2 regions of the Paenibacillus sp. OAE614 genome follow, and region 2 is predicted to be linked to the other one. Evidence: predicted binding sites of a transcription regulator. Region 2 holds the regulator's gene; the other holds the start of a gene.
What was found. Region 2 encodes LexA, which represses DNA repair genes until DNA is damaged. Its sites were predicted from a motif close to CGAACATATGTTCG; they were not measured.

Region 1: a site for LexA is predicted at 1,842-1,855, ahead of addB (helicase-exonuclease AddAB subunit AddB). Genes of this name have one in related genera too.

The regions. Positions count from the first base shown of each region.
Region 1 is NZ_JBEPOD010000001.1:4,698,280-4,705,636, forward strand. Features, by position in the region: gene addB (helicase-exonuclease AddAB subunit AddB) at 1-1,772, opposite strand, end outside; gene ABIE48_RS21715 (ArsR/SmtB family transcription factor) at 2,076-2,453, opposite strand; gene ABIE48_RS21720 (SRPBCC family protein) at 2,456-2,881, opposite strand; gene ABIE48_RS21725 (hypothetical protein) at 3,153-4,244, shown strand; gene ABIE48_RS21730 (MazG nucleotide pyrophosphohydrolase domain-containing protein) at 4,503-4,823, shown strand; gene ABIE48_RS21735 (hypothetical protein) at 5,038-6,162, opposite strand; gene ABIE48_RS21740 (class I SAM-dependent rRNA methyltransferase) at 6,331-7,357, opposite strand, start outside.
Region 2 is NZ_JBEPOD010000001.1:4,091,287-4,098,643, reverse strand. Features, by position in the region: gene ABIE48_RS18760 (sensor histidine kinase) at 1-1,578, shown strand, start outside; gene ABIE48_RS18755 (response regulator transcription factor) at 1,553-2,743, shown strand; gene lexA (transcriptional repressor LexA) at 2,839-3,465, opposite strand; gene ABIE48_RS18745 (LysM peptidoglycan-binding domain-containing protein) at 3,705-4,085, shown strand; gene ABIE48_RS18740 (DUF896 domain-containing protein) at 4,187-4,369, shown strand; gene ABIE48_RS18735 (hypothetical protein) at 4,618-5,133, shown strand; gene ABIE48_RS18730 (HAD family hydrolase) at 5,173-5,967, shown strand; gene ABIE48_RS18725 (FixH family protein) at 6,199-6,612, shown strand; gene ABIE48_RS18720 (1,2-dihydroxy-3-keto-5-methylthiopentene dioxygenase) at 6,703-7,242, opposite strand.

The DNA.
Region 1 (7,357 bases), 610 kb from region 2:
AGCGCAGGCGGAACGAGGCCCAGCTTCAGTTCGCTCAGCCCCGTTTCCAGAATGCCGGCAAACAGCTCGAAGGCCATCTTCTCCGTACCCATCATTTCCACAATCTGATCCAGCAGCTCCAGGACCGCATCCCACAGCTGGCGGTGTTCCCTCGCCGCCTCCGGGCGCCCGGACTCCAGCGCTTCGCGGCTCCACAGGTCCAGCTTCTCGGGAATGTCGGCTTCCTCGAGCAGACGGAAGACCGCTGTGCTGAGCTCCTCGGCGCTGCCCGCCTTCTTCACCCGCTTGCCGAAGGCCAGCAGCGGCTCGCTGACCACCCTCCGGCAGTGCTCCATCAGGCTGAGAAGCTGCTCTCCGGATTTGCGTCGCTCTCCGCCGTTTTCTTCCAGGGACAGGCTCGGAACAGCCTTCCACGGGCGGCCGTCCGTCCAGCGGTATCCCTGAATTCCGCAGGCGAGGGCGTAGTTCTCCAGCACGTCCATATCCTCCCGCCCCAGCGACCCGTCCAGCGGAAGCAGCAGGTCGCTCTTGATGCAGCGGAATACGTCCTCATGCCGCCAGTTCCGGCGCACGACATCCAATGCGGAGCGAATAAACTCCACCAGCGGATGGTGCAGCTCGCTTCGCTTCTGGTCGAGAAAGAACGGAATGCCGTAGTCCCGGAACAGGGGTTCCACCAAATGCTCGTAATCGCCCAAATTACGGACGAACACGGCCATTTCGCGGTATCTCGCCCCTTCCTCCCTGGCCAGGCGCAGCATCTCCCTCAAAGCCCCTTCCACTTCGGTGCGCCGGTTCTCGGCCGCATAGAGGGAAATCCCTTCGGTTTCCTGAACCTGATCTTTCTCCTGCCCCTTCCAGGGAATCCGGCGGTCATAACCGCGCTCTAAATGAGCAAGCCGCGGGCTGAGGCGGAATTTGGGCAGGTCCGATGCCGTCAGAATCGAATCGTTCGTTTCGATGCCCAGCTCCTCGGCCATTCCTCTTAGCTTGATGTAAGTCGTGGCGGTCGGGTGAAACAGGTCCAGCTCATGCGGCTCCATGCTGCCGTGGTACGGCTTGTCCAGCGTGAGCGCAATGGTGACCGATGACGCATGGGCCATCAGCTCGCGAACAACCCCGTATTCCTGCGGAGTCATCCCGTGGAAGCCGTCGATCCATACGTCCGCACCTTTGACATAAGACGAGCTGCGAATCCCTTCGGCCAAAGTGACGAGCGTATCTTCATCATCTATATAAAGCGGTGATATTTCCTGTTCAAAGTCGCGGTACACCGTCCATAAATCCTCCAGCTTATAGCGCAGGATCGGCGCGGCCGCCTTCTGCTCCGTCAGTTGGGTCAAATGCTCTTCCAGCACGGCGGAATCTACGCAGTACCGCTTGAGCTCGGTATACAGCTCGTTCAGCTTGCCTATGAAACCCAGCTGGTCACCGGAGGCACCGAACAGCTTCAGCTCCTCTTTGCGGCGCTGAATGATTTTGTACAGCAGCATTTTTTTGCCTTCTTCGCTGATGCCGACTCTCGCCGACCCGCCGGTCTCCTGCATCACCCGGTACGCCAGGCGCCGGAAGCTGAGAACCTGCGCGCGGACGCTGCCTTTGACAGCCCCTGATGATACCAGGCTGTGCTCCGCCTGGAATGAGCCCTGCTCGGGAACAAGCAGGATCATCGGACTGCCCTTAGGCTCTGCTTGCAGCCGGGACGTAATCTCGCTTAGGATCGCCGTCGTCTTGCCGCTACCGGATCGTCCGATCAGAAAATGAACCGACATGGTGTTGCCTCCTTCGTATGTAAACCTCGAAAACTATTAAATATAAGTATAACACAACCTTTTTTGAAAAGAACGTATGTTTGCGGAACTGTAAAAAGGAGGCACTTACCGTTTTTTACAATTTTCCAGATACGATCAAACCGAAGGAACGCCGTTTCCCGGCATGCCAAACAGCGGTACAGGAGGAGGTGATCCTCTTGTACCGCTGTCTCTTGTTTTGCTAGATTTTTACGAATGCTAGTTTCCAGCCTTCCGGCGATCATGCAGGGATCATCGTTCAGCATAGAGAGATTGAATCACCGGCTAATCTTGTTCCTTCTCCTCTTCCACAAGGGTTAGCGGGGCAGGGAAGCGTTCGGAACCATCCGACTCCACGAAGTGCTGCAGGGCTGCCATCTTGTTCTCCCAAAAGCGTTCAAAATAGGAGTACCAATCCTTGAGCTCCTGCAAGGGCCCCGGATCCAGCCGGTACCTTGTCTCGCGGCCGACCTTCCTTTCCTTCACCAGTCCTGCCTCCGACAGAATCCGCAGATGCTTGGAAACCGCCGTCCGGCTCATCGGAAAATGGCTGCTGAGAACCGTTACGGGCATCTCCTGATCGGACAGCAGCTTCAACAGCTGGCGCCGGGTCGGGTCGGCCACGGCCTGGAATACGTCGTGCTTGGACGCAGTCGCCGTCATGCTTATGCCTCGACGTATCTGCCCAGCTTCTGGTGGAGTCCGGCCCAGCCTTGGTCCATCGTCTCGCGCACGATCGTATGCGGCTGGTTGAACTCGGTCACTTGGTCCGCGCTCCAGCCGGAGTGAATGAGCGTTACTTCCGTTTTGCCGTCCAGCTCCTTCAGCTCGAAAGCAAGCGTCCAGTCCTTGCCCCAGCGGAACGCCAGCCGGTGCGGCGGATCCACTTCGGTCACCTTGCACGGCGACATGCCGTACGGACCGGCATTAATGTGAAATTCGTGGCCTACGACGGGCTGCATGTCATTGGGCATGAACCAGGCGGACAGCCCTTCTGGAGTCGCCACCGCCTCCCACACTTTCTGAATCGGAGCCTGGAATACGCCGGTGTGGCGGATATCAGGCAAAGCATTGTTTGTTGAATTTTCCATGTATAAATACCTCCATATGCAGTCAATCAACCCGGTTTACATTCGAATGTGAAACCATTTGGTTTCACATGGATTATACGAAACCTTTTGGTTTCATGTCAACCCCTTGTCCTTCTGCGGCCTGTAAGCCGGAATCCAACGAAAAAAGGAGCCTTTCGGCTCCTTATATTGCTATTATAGCTCATATTCCCAAAAACAAACAGTCTACCATTTTTCACCTGACATTCTATAATGAGGACGTTCCCACTTTAAGGCAAAGGGAGGAAGTACGGTGGATATCAAGGATTCTTCAAGCTCGTCTGAAAATCAGCCCGGTACGGTCGGTTCAGCAAGAGCCGCTGCAGCGGACTGGGTGATGCACCAAGCCTCAAAGGAAAAAGGATTTATGGGTGCTTATTTCACGGGTTCCACGATCGGAATGCCGGAAGATGCCCCGATGTCTCCAAGCTCCGATATCGACGTGATGGTCGTGTCCGAACTGGCGGAGCCGCCGTTAAAACCGGGTAAGTTCATATATCGGGATACCCTGATCGAAGGCTCTTACATCTCCCTATCCGAGCTGTCCTCGGTGCAAAAGGTGCTCGTCTCGCACCATCTGGCAGGCCCGTTCCGGGTGAATACGATCATCTCCGATCCCCATAGCCATTTGCATCGCCTGTATTCAGAAGTATCACGGCATTTTGCCGATGAGGTTTGGGTGCGGCAGCGGTGCGAAAACGTCCTGCAGCAAATCAAGCGGTCTCTGCTCGGCCTCGACTTGTCCCTGCCGCTGCATGACTTGTTCACATCCTGGCTCTTCCCTACGGGCATCACCACGCATGTGCTGCTGCTCGCCGCCCTGAAAAACCCGACGGTGCGGCTCCGTTACGCAGCCGTCCGCGGCGTATTGGAAGATTACGGCCTGAGCTCGCTGTACCCCGAGCTGCTTCGCCACCTCGGCTGTGCCGATTTGGAGCCGGAGCGGGCGTTGCAGCATGTCAGGTCGCTCGAGCGTACCTTCGACACCGCGGCTGCCGCCGCCAAAACGCCCTTTTTCTTCAGCAGCGACATTTCTCCGGTTTCCCGCCCGATCGCCATCGACGGGAGCATAACGTTAATTGAACAAGGATTCCACCGTGAGGCGGTGTTTTGGATGGGCGCCACCTTCGCACGCTGCCACAAAATTCTCGCCGCAGACAGTGATCCGAAAGTGCAAAAAGAGCTTGCCCCCGGTCTGGAAGCATTTCTGGCCGATCTCGGCTTTCACTCCGTCCAGGACTTCAGCGTGCGTGCCGCTGCGGTCATCGACTTTTTGCCGGAGGTATGGCGCGCGGCGGAAACGATCATGGCGTCCAACCCTGAAATTACCGGCCGTTCCACGTGATCTCCTAGCAGCCTAAGGGGCGCTCCAAGTGAATTTTTTGCTGTCTAAGATCCATGAATATTAGTTCTCTAAGGCTTAATGTTCGGATTTCCCTTCCTTTCTATGATTTTTCAGCCTATTTAATGTGTACCAAAATGTAAATAATGGTTTTTGCCCTCAATCCAGCCTTTGAATAACGCACCAACTTCTTGCCTCCATCCCTTATACTTAAAGAAGTGCCTATCACTAGAACATGAATTGCAAGAGGAGGCGGAGTCTGTGGATGTGAACGCATTTCAGCAGTGGGTCAAGGAGTATTATGAACAGCGGGGCTGGTCGGAGCTCGATATCTTTATCCGGATCGGCTTTTTGGCGGAGGAGACCGGCGAAGTAGCCCGGGCGATTCGGGCGCTTGAAATCGGCCGGGACCGGCCGGATGAGGCCGTGGGTACGTATGACGAGCATAAGCAGGAGCTTGTGGAAGAACTTGGCGACGTGCTGGGGAATCTGATTGTGATCGCCAACAAATACGACATCGGACTGGAGGACATTTTTGCTTCCCACCGGGACAAGCTGGTCCATCGCTATAAGCAGGAATGATAGTAACCCGGACAAAGCGAGAGCTTTAGCCTTGGAATTGAAAAAAGCACGCTGTTTATATAGCCTGGGTAAAAAATTCAAAAATCCCTTTTCGCATCCGGCGAGAAGGGATTTTTAACATTTTGGTGTTTGGGGTTTGGGGTTTGGGGTTTGGGGTTTGGATAAATGATACGCTGATCATCGAATGCATCATCATTTTGCCTCGCATGGCATATTACTTACCGCTATAATAGACCGGCAGCTCCGAGCGGTTGGCCGCCAGCCACAGCCGGTTATCCTTCGTCCAGCGCAGCGGATAGCCGACGCCGGCTTTGAGCGCCTTCCCTTTCAGAATATCGACAATCCATACGTCGCGATTGGCCAGTTGGACCGCATACAAACCGGAGGGATTCCCGGTTGCTGCGATAAAGGCGGTGATGTCCGTTTCCTTTGCGACCCTTGCGTGCTGAGCCAAAATTCGCCTGGCCGCGGCCGGCAGCTTTGGATCGGCTTCGTAGGACGCCCCCTCCCGGTTCAGACGGATATGAAGAACGCCACGGGTTCTGCCCTCCTTATATCCGTCAACAGGGACCGTAACGGTCTCGTTATCGTTCCAGGCTAAAGGATAAATAAAAAGGAATCCGTCGCTGTGTGACAAATAGCTCGCTCTCGGCCGGTGGAGCAGCTTGTTCCCGTCCCGGTCCAGCACAATCAAGTCGGCATCCGGACCAAACGTGTCGTCCGAAGCTACCAGCAGCGCTACACGGTCGTTGTCAGGTGATGCGGATATACCGTAGACCGGGCGGGCGGACTCGTACAGCTCCTGAGCCGCTCCGGATCGGGAATTTACCCGGTACAGCTTCAAATGGCCGTTGACGGCATAGATCCCGTGCTTGGCAAGCCGGTCCGCATATTGAACCTTCAGCCCAAAATCGTTCGTAAACTCCACCTTAGGCGGCGCCCATTCCGGCTGGGATAGCACGCTTATCGAACCGTTCTGCTGCAAAATCGAAGGCAGCCTGCCACTCAAGCTGTACACCAGCATCCCGGGCCCATTTTCCTCCTCATCGTCCCAAACGGGTTGATACGATGTTAAGGAATCAAGCGGCCACTCCTGAACGGTCGTTCCGTCCCGGTTCAGAAGGCGCACGCCATAGAACGGCTCCTGCACCCCGATCGGACCGATGGCTCTCTGTTCTAAATTCGAAAAGCCTGCAGCGTCCCGATATTGCCCCGGCGCCGTTTGGCTAACCGGGTTTGCGCAGCAGCCTTCCGAATGGTTGGCAGCTGGTGAGGTGCAGCCTGAGGCGGCGATTGTTAACATCATCAGTGAGGTTAATACGATGATTGCTTTTTTCATTACGTCACCCCGTCGTATGCTGAATCCCTTTTTTTGGAACGTCCTACTTCCTAGACGCTAACAATCCACCGAAGGTTACGCTTGCTTCTTTTTCAGATGAGCTTGCCGCTGCGAAAACAAAAAACCTTTCCGTCCATCACGGAAAGGTTTGGTTTTTTAAGATCGAAGTTAAGCCCTGCTGCGAACTTCAAATACAGCAAACTTGAGGTAGTGGCCTTCATCGACGCCGAGAATTTGCGGGTGGTCCTTGCCGGCCGCACGCCATTCGATCAGGCGCAAAATTTTGCCGGCATCGGCTGCCGCTTCCTGGATCGTGGCCAGGAACAGGTCCGGGCGCATATGGTACGAGCAGCTGGCCGTGACGAGGTATCCTCCCTCGTTCACCAGCTTCATGCCGTGCAGGTTGATATCCTTATAGCCGCGGCAGGCGCCCTTCACGGCGCTTTTCGTCTTGGCAAAAGCCGGCGGGTCCAAAATAACGACGTCCCACGTCCGGCCGCCCCCTGCGGTCATTTTCTTCGAGGTATCGACCTTCCCCTCGTTCCCTGCGGCCCGCTGCCGCCGTTCCTCCACACCTTTGACCTGTTCGCGCAAATACTGGAACGCGTCGGCCACAACAAATTCCACGCGGTCCTCAAAGCCGTTCAGCACGACGTTTTCCCTGGCGCTCTCAATCGCGTGCTGGGAAATATCGAGGCAGGTGACCTTCTTCGCTCCGTACTTGCAGGCATTCAGCGTGAAGCTGCCCGTATGCGAAAAGCATTCCAGCACCGTGGCCCCGTCCCAATAAGGGAAGGTGACGACTTTGCCGCTTTTGTTGACCGGAAGGCTGACGCGCTGCCCGTCCTGCTCTACTTCCTGCAGCGTAATCCCGCTGCGGCCTCCCCAGCCGGTCATCAGCGGAGCGATCGAAGCCCGATTTTCCCGCTGGTCGAAGAAATAGCCCGTTTTCTGGCCTTCTTCAATGTCGACCTTCACGAACAGACCGTTCTCCGTCACGGTCACGTGGCGCGGGCATTCCCCGTACAGCGGTCCCTTGGTCTGCTCAAGCCCTTCCAGCTCGCGCACGGGAACGTCGCTGCGTTCATAGATTCCCTGCGGGCTCAGCACCTCGACCAGCGCGTCGACGATGTCCGTACGGTGCACGTCCATGCCCAGCGTCAGCAGCTGTACGACCAGCACATCGCCGAAGCGG
Region 2 (7,357 bases):
ACCCATGTGAAAGAGACCGTCGCCATCGAAAACGAACGAACGATTACGAATATTATCGGGGCGGCTTACTATTCAAGGAACGATATTACAGGCATCCATATTCTGACCGACAGGGGCAAAGTGTACAGTTATGAGCGCCAGTTCGCTGGGGTCATCGACAACAATTACGCCCAGACGTCCTGGTACAACGAGCTGAACGCCTCGTCGGGCAATATGGTCTGGCTTGGGATCATGCCAGGATCGCCGATCAATACGCTGCAGCAGAAAGAGAACGTCTTTGTGTTCGGTCGGAAGCTGTATGATCTGAACACGCACAAGCAGCTTGGCATCATGGTCATCGAAGCGAATCCTTCGTCCATCATGGAGGCAATGTCCAATGTGACGATCAGCCCGGGCAGCCGCGTGTACCTGATCGATCAGAACAACAACATCATCGCTTCCACCGGTAAAAAAGGGACGGAGGCGCCGGACTTTGCCAGCATTCCGAAGCCGGGTGCCGAAGACGGTATTCTGGTGGACGACAGCTCAAGCCAGCTGGTGGTCGCTGCCAATACGCCCATGGCGGGCTGGACAATCTACGGTTTTACCCCGAAGCACGACATTCAGGCGGAAGTGAACCAGACGACCCAATACCTCGTTGTCGTCCTGATCGTGCTGATTATCGTCTCGACGGTTCTGGCCACGCTGGTATCGCGCAACATAGCTTCTCCGCTGAAGCTGCTGATCCGGGAAATGAAAAAGGTGGAGATGGGCAATTTCAGCGGTTCGGTTAATGTCGATTCGTTTGACGAAATCAACAGCCTGGTGTCTTCCTTCAACCGGATGGTGCACCGGATGGATGAGCTGATTGAGACGATCAAGGTCACGACCGTCAGCGAGAAGAACGCGCAGCTGCAGGCGCTGCAGTCCCAGGTGAATCCGCATTTTTTGTACAACACGCTGGACATGATCTACTGGATGCTGGATGAAAAAGGGAATGAACGCCTCAGCAGGGTCATTCTGTCGCTGTCGCAAATGTTCCGTTACAGCAGCAACTGGGAGGAGGCCTCCCGGACGACGCTGCGTCAGGAATTGGAGCAGATCCGGCATTATTTGACGATTATCGAGAACCGTCTTGAGGACAGGCTCGTACCGAAGATCGATGTGGATCCGCAGTGGATGGACGTCACGCTGCCGAAAATGACGATTCAGCCGATTATTGAAAACGCTGTAAAATACGGACTGGAGCCGCTGGATCGGCAGGGTATGCTGCTCGTTACGGCGGAGCAGGTCATGGACGATCTGCATGTCGTCGTTCGGGATAACGGGAAGGGAATGGACGAAGACACGCTGATGCGGGTCAGAAGCTTGCTGGAGGGCGGGAACCGCACGTCGCCCATAGCGGAGGACAGAGACGGCCCTGTGCTTCGCCGTGGCATCGGTTTGAGCAATGTGCATGAGCGGATCCGAATGATGTTCGGCAGTCCGTACGGTTTATACTTGGACAGTCAAGAAGGGGAAGGAACGACGGTAACCATCCGTTTACCAATCCGGCACCAAGGAGGAATGGAAGATGAACATTTTAGTCGTGGACGATGAGCATGTGATCCGTGACGGAATTAAGCGCACCATCCACCGGGCCTATCCGCAGCATTATGTTCACCTGGCAGCGAATCCGGAGGAAGCGGTTCAGCAGCTGCGCAGACACCGGATTGACCTGGTGCTGACCGATATCCTCATGCCGGGAATGACGGGCCTTGAATTGATGCAGCTGTGCCAAGGCAGTTATCCGCATATCAAATGGGTCATTATTTCGGCTTATTCCGAGTTTTCCTACGCCCAGGAAGCCGTCAAGCTTGGGGCTAAGGACTATATGCTCAAGCCGATCGGGAAAGAGCTGCTGCTCTCCATGATATCCGGACTTGCTCAGGAGATGGATCGGGAGAATGAAATCGTTCGCGAGGCGGAGCTGCTGAAGTCTAACCTGAAGTATTTGCGCGAGGCGGTATTTCAGCGCTGGGCGAGCGGACTCGATACCGGGCGCCTTGACGTCGCCTCAATAATTGAGAGCTACCCCGCATTCCAACTGGTGATGGTTAAGATGGAGAGCGAGGCGCCGGTGCATCTGGAGCATTTTATTATTGAAAATGTGCTTGGTGAGCTGATTGAAGCGCACGGCTGCGGATTTGTGACAAGCATGGACGAAACGAGCCTGATCGGCCTCGTCTCGCTGGGGGAAGAGGGCGGCATGAAACGTCTGACGGATGAGCTGCGCGCTAACTTGAAACGATGCGTCAAGGTGCCTTTCCAGATTCAGTCGACGGGACTCATCACAGACATTCACCGGGTGCCGGAGGAAGTGCGGCGGATGCGCCAGGAATCGGCATCGCTGGACTACGAATACAACAACCCGGGCGGTAACCGAGCGATCGAGGTTGCGGTGCAGTACATCAAAGCGCACTATCATACGGATCTGTCCCTGGAAAAGGTAGCTTCGGTCGTGTTCCTGAATCCGGTCTACTTCAGCCAGCTGTTTAAGCAGAAGACAGGAAGCGGCTTCAAGGAATACGTCACCAATCTGCGGATCGAACAAGCCTGCAAGCTGCTGCTGCAAACGCATTTGAAGCTGGCCGATATTTCGGACAAAGTCGGATATGTGGACGTCAAGCATTTTACCCAGGTGTTCCGCAAAAAGACGGGAAAAACCCCGACGGAGTACCGTCTGGAGCAAACGGCGGATTCCCGTGAGGCGTGTCCCACCTGAATCATCCTGCCTTGATCCCAACGCCGAAAAGAGCCCTTGACCTTCCTGAGTAAGGAAGAGCAAGGGCTCTATTGCTGCTTGTCCAGCATCATCTGCTAGTGAATATCGCGGAACAGCCCGACGACTTTGCCCAGAATGGTGACATGGTTCAGACGCAAAGGTTCGTAAGCCGGGTTCTCCGGTTGAAGCCGGATATGGTCTTTCTCCTTGTAAAACGTCTTCACGGTTGCTTCATCCTCATCCGTCATGGCAACGACGATGTCCCCGTTATCAGCTGTCTGCTGCTGTCTCACGATGACGTAGTCACCGTTATGAATGCCCGCCTCGATCATACTGTCCCCAACGACGGAAAGCATAAACACTTTCTCATCTCCGACATAGTGCTGCGGCAGAGGGAAGTAATCTTCAATGTTCTCCGTTGCCGTGATCGGCACTCCCGCTGTGACCTTGCCTACTACGGGAACTCTGGCGATCGTATGCGTGAACAGATTGCTGCTCTCGGATTCTTCTTGTCCCAACAGTTCAATGGCACGCGGCTTCGTAGGGTCTCTGCGGATCAAGCCTTTCTTCTCCAGTCGGTCCAAATGGCCGTGTACAGTCGAGCTGGAAGCCAACCCTACCGCCTCACCGATCTCTCGGACGGACGGAGGATAACCCTTGGCGCGGACTTCATTTCTGATAAATTCCAATATCGCTTGCTGCCGGCTAGATATCTTTGACATTCCCCATCAACCCCATTTAGTAACGTTTGGTAAAATTATAACATAGAACTGCCGTTCGTACAAACATAAGTTCTAAATGATTTTGCTTTGATGGAGCGGGATTTTTGCGGCTTCTGAATGAAGGAAACCTGTCTCTAAAAACATAGGAACAATTGTTCGAAAAAAGTGTTGAACAAAACAAATGTTCGTGTTATATTGTTCTCATAAAACAAGAACAAACGTTTGGAGGCGTAATATTTATGCTGAAACACACTACATACCAAAGTATTTATAATAACCCATCCGTTAACCCATCCATCAATGAAGCTATAGCAACTCCTTGGTTGAAGAAAGTCCAGTCCTTCGCGCCAGGCCCTGCCTTGATCAAACTGATCCTAGCGGCCCTGATTATTTTGGTGGGATGCACAGGTGTCGTTCGCGTATTCGCAGGAACCTCGGATGATGTTCGGTTAGAGAAAAATGTCATCGTTCAGCAAGGCGATACGCTGTGGGGAATCGCTTCTGCCCATAAGCCGGAAGACATGGATATCCGCGCATATATTATGGCGGTGAAGAAGTATAACGATTTAACCAGCAGCGAAATTCAAGCCGGAGAAGTATTGGCACTCCCACAATATTAATAGAAGATAAATGATCAAGAGCTTGGAAAGGTGTGAACCTTGACAAGCTCTTTTTATCATGGCAAAGTTAGGTATGACTTGAATATTGGAGGAGTAATTGTATGGATATCGATAGCGTTGTAGAGAGAATTAATGAGCTTGCGCGCAAGCAAAAGGAATCCGGTTTAACCGAAGAGGAGATCGAAGAACGGGCCAAGCTTCGTGAGAGATACCTTCAGAATGTCCGCAGAAATTTCAGACAGCAGCTGGACTCGATTGAATGGGTGGATGAAGAGAAGAAATAACACCAGCTGGATTAGACTCATACATTCGATCATGGTATAGACTGACTCAAGGTTTTGTATGGCTCACTACCGATAACAGAATGCTTCTATGTAAGCGCACCAAGTTTCCTTCATTTGTTCTATTATATAGAATATGAAACTACAGGAATAAATGCTGTAAGCAGTATTGGGCCGTTATATATTAGGAAGTAAATAGCAAAACTTTCGTTCAAACTATATAGCCGTAAGCATTTTGAGGAGGTTCGTGAATGGCCCGTTCATGGGAAAGACAGGTAAGAAAAAATTCAGCGCAGCTGGATAAGCAGAGAAAGAAGCAAGGGAAGCCTTCCATCTACAGCGCGGGGGGGCCTTCAGCTGACATTTATAAAGGAAGAAACTATGTGCTTCCGATTACGATGGTCGCTCTGGCTGCGGTCTACTTTTTGCTCGGGATGATCGGACAGGAGGGTACGGCAGGAAACAGCAGCATGACCTGGATCATTATGGCCATGTACTTGTTCCTGGGCTTGATGATCTTTTTGCGCAGGCCTTTCCTGCGTGTGGAGAAAAACGCCGTATCGACGATCAAGTTCAACCGGGATCGGCGACTGACCGCAGACAATATCGCCAAGATCAAGCTGGCCAAAGGCTCTGTCGTGATTGAGCCGAAGGGCAAAGGCGGCAATTGGGTGTTCACGCGCCTGATTAATCGCTACGACACTGATGCCATAGGGGAACGTCTGGAGCGTTTTGCACAGACCCACAATATCCCTTTGGAAAAATAAACATATATAAGAGATAGCTAATGGAGAGGATGGAAGAGGATGCCGGTACAAGCTGTTTTTTTCGATTTGGACGATACGCTGTTGTGGGATGAGCGCAGCGTGAAGGAATCCTTTGAAGCGGTATGCGAGACGGCCGCCAAGGCGAAGGGCATTGACGCCAAGGAGCTGGAGGAAGCGGTCCGCAATGAGGCAAGGACGTTATATCAATCCTATGACACGTTTGCCTTTACCCAAATGATTGGAATTAACCCGTTTGAAGGGCTCTGGGCCAACTTCAGCGCAGGCGAACAACCTGAATTTCGCAGACTTGAGGAGCTCGCTCCAGGCTACCGCAAGGAATCATGGCGGCGCGGGCTGCTGAAGCTTGGTGTTGACGATGAACAGCTGTCCGGAGAATTGGCCGAGCAATTTGCCGCCGAGCGTCGCTCCCGCCCCCATGTATATGAAGAGACCTTCCAGGTGCTGGACGAACTGAAAGGAAACAAGAAGCTGCTTCTTCTGACGAACGGCTGTCCTGCGCTCCAGCAGGAGAAGATCGCCGGCGTTCCCGAACTTGCCCCGTATTTTGACGAGATCGTCATTTCCGGCACATTCGGCAAAGGCAAACCGGATCCGACCATCTTCGAACATGCGCTTTCTTTGCTTGGATTAACACCGGAACAGACGCTCATGGTCGGCGACAAGCAGACAACCGACATCAAAGGCGGAAACAGCGCCGGACTGACCACGGTATGGATCAACCGCACCGAAAAAGTGAAAGATCCGTCCATTGAGCCTGATTACGAAATCAAGCATCTGTCCGAGCTGCATCGCATCATTGCCGAACGGTCTTAAGCTGGTTTTATACGTTAGCCTGCCCAGAGGGAGGAATCCTTCGTCCGGCAGGCTTTTATTATACCTTGTGCATATGAATGCCCCGTTTGCTGAGCAACCTCGACCGCTCTCCGGTCAATTTGTTCCATTTTGTTAACAGATGGATTGTTTGGGTGAGGCGATAATTATGTATAATGATGAAGAATATGGACAAACAGCATACATAGATAGACGTATAGGGAGTGACTTCGCTTGAGAAAGTACGGTTTTGTTGCTCTGCTGCTGCTGGCGGTATGGAGCATAGCAGGCTGCGGCAGCGGCGGCGGTGGTCATGCGGGCATGGACATGAGCGAGAGCATGATGGATCCGGTGCAGGTGGATCTTAGCTGGACGCCGGAGCAGGTCAAGGTAGGTAATCAAGTTACCATCGAGGTGAACGTAACGCAAAAAGATAAACCAGTCGATAAGGCCGATGAGGTTATGATTGAAATCTCGAAGGAAGGCGACAGCAGCAGCCATGAAAAGGTGGCCGCCCAGAATGCCGGCGGAGGGAAGTATACGCTCGATAAATCCTTTGAGCAGGCGGGCACCTACAGTATCACGTCACATGTTACGGTAGGACCACAGCATACGATGCCGACGAAAAAGCTGACCGTGGCGGAATAATCAGCATCATGTTTCGTTTGATAACGACAAGCAACCCCCGTCCTTCCTGGCGAAGGCGGGGGTTGCTGCGTATATCGCTATATTTGTGGATTAGGACTGAAAGCTTGGGTCCTGAACCGGATGGGCGACCCAGCCGTTTTCCTCGATAAAGAGGCGGACGGCGATAATTTTACGATTGTCCATCAGCGTAAAGAAGTGGTTTGTATTTTCCGGAACGGAGATGACATCGCCGGCTTCGAGCTCTACATTGAAGTAGCCGATGTCGCCTGCGCCCTTGATTACGAATATTCCTTTGCCGCCCACGATCGCCCGGATTTCGTCTTCCGTGTGGGTATGAACCTCTTCGAACTTATTCAGCAGGTCTTCCAGGTTCGGCGTAGCGTCGGACAGGGTGATGACGTCCCAGATCTTGTAGCCGCGGCGGGCAGCCAGATCACGGATCTCCTCATCGTAGGTGTCCAGGATTTGCTTTTTCTGCTCGTCGTTCAGTTGAAAATTGGTTTGAAGCTCCAGAGGCAGCTTGGAAGCATCCCATTTTTCATAAAGAACGTTTTGATTGTTGAGGAACTCACGAACATTATCGTCGCCGGTAATCCGTTCGTTCGTATTGCGAATCACGATTTCAGCCATCTCTAAACCCTCTTTTCCACTTGGATTAATTCATATTATAACGAACCATACTTTTGTTGTCGATTATATATTACACGAAAATCAGGTGCAAAACCCTCCCTTAAGGCATTTCTTG